2 regions of the Halomonas sp. Cn5-12 genome follow, and region 2 is predicted to be linked to the other one. Evidence: predicted binding sites of a transcription regulator. Region 2 holds the regulator's gene; the other holds the start of a gene.
What was found. Region 2 encodes sigma-54, which starts transcription at its own class of promoters, with help from an activator protein. Its sites were predicted from a motif close to TGGCACNNNNNTTGCTNT; they were not measured.
Positions count from the first base shown of each region.

Region 1: a site for sigma-54 is predicted at 1,173-1,190, ahead of L1249_RS09020 (amino acid ABC transporter substrate-binding protein). Genes of this name have one in related genera too.

Region 1 is NZ_JAKGAY010000013.1:5,230-7,625, forward strand. It holds gene L1249_RS09015 (amino acid ABC transporter substrate-binding protein) at 1-1,021, shown strand, start outside; gene L1249_RS09020 (amino acid ABC transporter substrate-binding protein) at 1,247-2,272, shown strand; gene L1249_RS09025 (amino acid ABC transporter permease) at 2,362-2,396, shown strand, end outside.
Region 2 is NZ_JAKGAY010000001.1:248,648-251,043, forward strand. It holds gene lptB (LPS export ABC transporter ATP-binding protein) at 1-106, shown strand, start outside; gene L1249_RS01200 (RNA polymerase factor sigma-54) at 212-1,627, shown strand; gene hpf (ribosome hibernation-promoting factor, HPF/YfiA family) at 1,725-2,033, shown strand; gene ptsN (PTS IIA-like nitrogen regulatory protein PtsN) at 2,038-2,396, shown strand, end outside.

The sequences.
Region 1 (2,396 bases), on a different contig from region 2:
CACCACGCGTTGGTTAGGATTGGGAATCACTCTATTAGCCCCGACCCTCTGGGTACCTGCCACGGCCATGGCCGATACCCTTGAGGCTGTTCAAGAGCGCGACAGCGTGCGCTGCGGCGTTAACGCCGCCCAGCCCGGCTTCTCATCGCTGGACGATAACGACCAATACCGCGGCCTGGACACCGATGTGTGCCGCGCCATTGCCGCTGCCGCGCTAGGTGATGCCAGCAAAGTCAATTTCGTACCGTTAGACTCGGTGGAGCGTTTTGCCGCGCTGCAGTCTGGCGAGGTGGACGTGCTCTCCCGCACCACCACCTGGACCTCTAGCCGCGACACCACGCTAGGGATGAACTTCACTGGCGTCAGCTACTACGACGGCCAGGCGTTTATGGTGGCCAGCGACCTCGGCGTACAGAGCGCCAAAGAACTGGATGGGGCGGCTATTTGCACTCAGTCAGGCACCACCAGCGAACTAAACCTTTCCGACTACTTCCGCATTAACAACATGACCTATGATGCGGTGGTGTTTGATTCACCTGAACAGTCGATTGCAGGCTTCGAAGCAGGCCGCTGCGACGTATTGAGCTCGGATGCCTCGCAGCTCTATGCCCAGCGCATTCAACTGGCCGACCCCAATATGGCCGTGGTACTACCGGAGATCATCTCCAAAGAGCCGCTTGGCCCAGCAGTGCGCCAAGGCGATGACCAGTGGTTCAACATCGTGAAGTGGTCGCTGTTTGCCATGCTGAATGCCGAAGAGCTGGGCGTCAGTCAAGCCAACGTGGATGAGCAGCTAAGCTCAGAAAACCCCGATGTGATGCGCCTACTTGGGCAAGATGGCGATTTTGGTGAAGCCATGGGCCTTTCGTCAGACTGGGCTTACCAAATCGTCAAACAGGTGGGTAACTATGCGGACATTTATGACCGTAACGTGGGCGCGGACTCTGATTTCAACATTGCGCGCGGCCTGAACGCTCTGTGGAAAGATGGCGGCATTCAGTACGCGCCACCTATTCGCTGACACGCTAGGCGACTAGCCACCGACCTCCGCCAGCGGCTGCGCACCAAAAAAGCGCAACGCGTAGCTGCTGACCTACTTTTTTGCACCACTACCTTCGTCAAATTCGCTGATTTTACGTTGAAAAGCGCTGAATTTGACGGCATATCTTTCTTGGCACCTTCCTTGCTAGCTTTTAATGATGCATCACCATGCATAATGACATTAAATCGAGGAAGGGGAACAAACATGATTAATAAGAAACACCTGGTACTGCTCGCCTCAGCGGGTGCCATCTCCCTCGCCGGTATCGCCACCGCACAAGCCAATACGTTAGAAGATACCCGCGCGCGCGGTGCTGTACAGTGTGGCGTTAGCGACGGCCTACCAGGTTTTTCCGCCCCAGATGATAGCGGTAACTGGCAGGGCCTCGACGTTGACGTATGTCGCGCCGTTGCTGCAGCGGTACTGGGCGACGCGGATGCCGTCAACTACATCTCCCTGAATGCTGTTGAGCGTTTCACCGCGCTGCAGTCTGGCGAAGTGGATGTACTGTCCCGTAACACCACTTGGACCACTACCCGTGACACCACCTTGGGCCTGAACTTCACCGGCGTTACCTTCTACGACGGTATCGGCTTCATGGTGAACAAGGATTTAGGTATTAGCAGCGCAGACGAACTCGATGGCGCCGCGATCTGTATCCAGTCTGGTACTACCACCGAGCTTAACGTCGCCGACTACTTCCGTGCCAATGGCATGGAGTTTGACCCCATCGTATTCGACACGTCTGAGCAAACCGTGGGCGGCTTCCAAGCTGGCCGCTGTGACGTGCTGACCTCCGACACTTCTCAGCTAGCGGCCTTACGCATCCAACTGGACGACCCCGCTTCTGCAATGATTCTGCCTGACATCATCTCCAAAGAGCCGCTGGGCCCAGTGGTACGTCAAGGCGACGATGAGTGGTTCAACATCGTAAAATGGTCGCTGTTCGCCATGATCAACGGTGAAGAGTATGGCATTACCAGCGAAAACGTTGACGAGATGCTCAACTCAGACAACCCGGATATTGCTCGCCTGCTGGGTCAGGACGGCAACTACGGTGAAGGTATGGGCTTAGAAGCCGACTGGGCTTACAACATTCTGAGCCAGGTAGGTAACTACGGCGAAAGCTTCGAGCGCAACGTAGGCATGGGCTCACCGCTGGAAATTGAGCGTGGTATTAACGCTCTGTGGACCCAAGGCGGCATTCAGTACGCACCGCCGATTCGCTAAGCGTCTCGCTTGACCCCGGCCCGTCGCTCCCTCTTAACAGGGAATGGCGGGCCATCTGATTGACCTGCCGTATCGCGGAGACGCCATCCATGTCTGTAAGACCTAATGCTCGCCCGGCTGGCCA
Region 2 (2,396 bases):
CTACATTGTTGGCGACGGTCACATCATTGCCAGTGGAAACGCCCAGGAAATCCTCAACAACCAGAAGGTTCGAGATGTCTATTTAGGCGCTGATTTCCGCCTTTAAACAGTGACCTGCAGAAGCATTTCTTTTAGTGGCATGCTTATTGCACTTGCACCAAGCCATAACTCGCTCTAGGGTGGAGCTTTCTGATTAACGAGTGGTTCTCAGATGGTCATGAAAGCTTCTCTCCAATTGCGTATCGGCACACAGCTGACCATGACACCTCAGCTGCAGCAGGCTATCGCCCTGCTTCAGCTATCGACGCTGGACCTTCGTCAAGAAATTCAGCAAGCGCTAGATGCCAATCCCATGCTTGAGCAAGAAGATGAGTTTGGCGAGCAGGCTGTCAGTGAGCCTCAAGAGGCTGAGTGGTCCGAGAGCATCCCCAACGAACTCTCCGTCGACAGTGACTGGTCAGATACCTATCAAGACATAGGCAGCCTGGGTGGCAGCAGTGAAGGCCCCGACTTCGAGCGCCAAGCCGCTGGACAAAGCCTACATGGCCACCTGCTATGGCAACTGGCCATGACAGACTTTAGCCCGCGAGAATACGCCATCGCGGAAAGCCTGATTGATGCGCTGGATGCCAACGGCTATCTCACCCAGCCGCTTAATGACATTCGGGAAGGATTAAAAGCCCAAGGCCATGACAGCTTAAGCCAGCGGGAAGTGGAAAATACCCTGCTGCGCTTGCAGCAATTTGAGCCCACCGGCGTCTTTGCCCGAGACCTGCGTGAATGCCTGATGCTGCAACTCGCCTCACTACCTGAGGACACCCCTCTGCTAATGCCCGCCAAACGGCTGGTTCGCCAGTTTTTGGAAGCATTAGGCAAAGACGATATGCGGCTTCTCAAGCGCCGTTTAAGCCTTGATGACGAGCAGCTTGACGATGTCATCCGTTTAATTCGCAGCCTTGACCCACGCCCTGGGAGCACCTATGGCGTTACCGACGACAGCTACATCACCCCCGACCTAGTCGTTCGGCACGACAATGAAGGTTGGCATTTAGAGCTCAATCCAGAAGCACTACCACGCTTGCGTATACAGCCCGACTACGCCAGCTTGATCAAACGCGCAGACAAAAGCCAAGACAACCAGTTCCTCAAAGAGCACCTCCAAGAAGCCCGCTGGCTGATCAAAAGCTTATCGAGTCGCAATGACACGCTGCTACGAGTTGGGCGTGAAATTATTGCACGCCAAATTGGCTTTCTGGAGCATGGCGAAGAAGCAATGAAACCGCTGATTTTAGCGGATATTGCTGAAGCGGTAGAGATGCACGAATCCACCATATCTCGTGTGACCACGCAGAAATTTATTCACACGCCACGGGGCGTTTTCGAGCTTAAGTACTTCTTCTCAAGCCAGGTAAGCGGCCAAGACGGCGGCGACAGCCACTCCAGCACAGCCATTCGCGCCCGCATCAAAAAGCTGATTCAGGATGAGCCCTCAGGAAAACCGCTCTCCGATAGCCGCTTGGTGACTCTGCTTGAAGAGGGGGGCATTAGCGTTGCACGGCGTACTGTCGCAAAATATCGGGAGTCAATGGGCATTCCCTCGTCAAGTGAGCGCCGCCGTTTACGCTAGTTAAGCGGTACGTATGAACAAACTCAACGCAAGGGCTTTGCAATAGCGTAAAAAGGGTTACAATCGAAGTACAGTCCGATGGATAAGGAGCACGTCAATGCAAGTAAACATCACTGGTCATCACGTTGAACTGACTGACGCCTTGCGCGACTACGTTAACGAAAAGCTAGAGCGCGTTGAACGCCACTACGACAACATTACCACGGTGCAAGTGACCTTATCTGTTGAGAAGGAGCGCCAGCAAGCAGCCTGCACACTGCACGCTGCCGGTGCAGACCTTCACGCCGAAGCGCTTGATAACGACATGTATGCCGCTATTGATGCGCTAGCAGACAAAATCGATCGTCAACTCGTTAAACATAAGGAAAAAGCACAAGCTCGCGCCCAGGGCGCTGGTGTGCGTTAACTCAATGACGTTGGAAACCATCCTCCCCCCGGAGCGCGTGCTTTATGACGTTCCCGGGGGCAGCAAAAAACGGGTGCTGGAGTTTTTCAGCACCTTTATCGCCCAAAATACACCCAGCCTAGATAGCCAAGAGGTGTTTAGCCGACTCATTGGCCGCGAGCGACTAGGCAGTACGGGGATAGGCAACGGGGTTGCCATCCCCCACGCTCGCAGTCCTCACTGTAGCGCACCCATTGCTGGCTTTTTAAAGCTTGCTGAGCCAGTAGACTTCGACGCCATTGATGGCGACCCGGTGGATCTTGTGTTTGTGCTGCTGGTACCAGAAGAGGCAGATGACACCCACCTAGCACTGCTTGGCCAAGT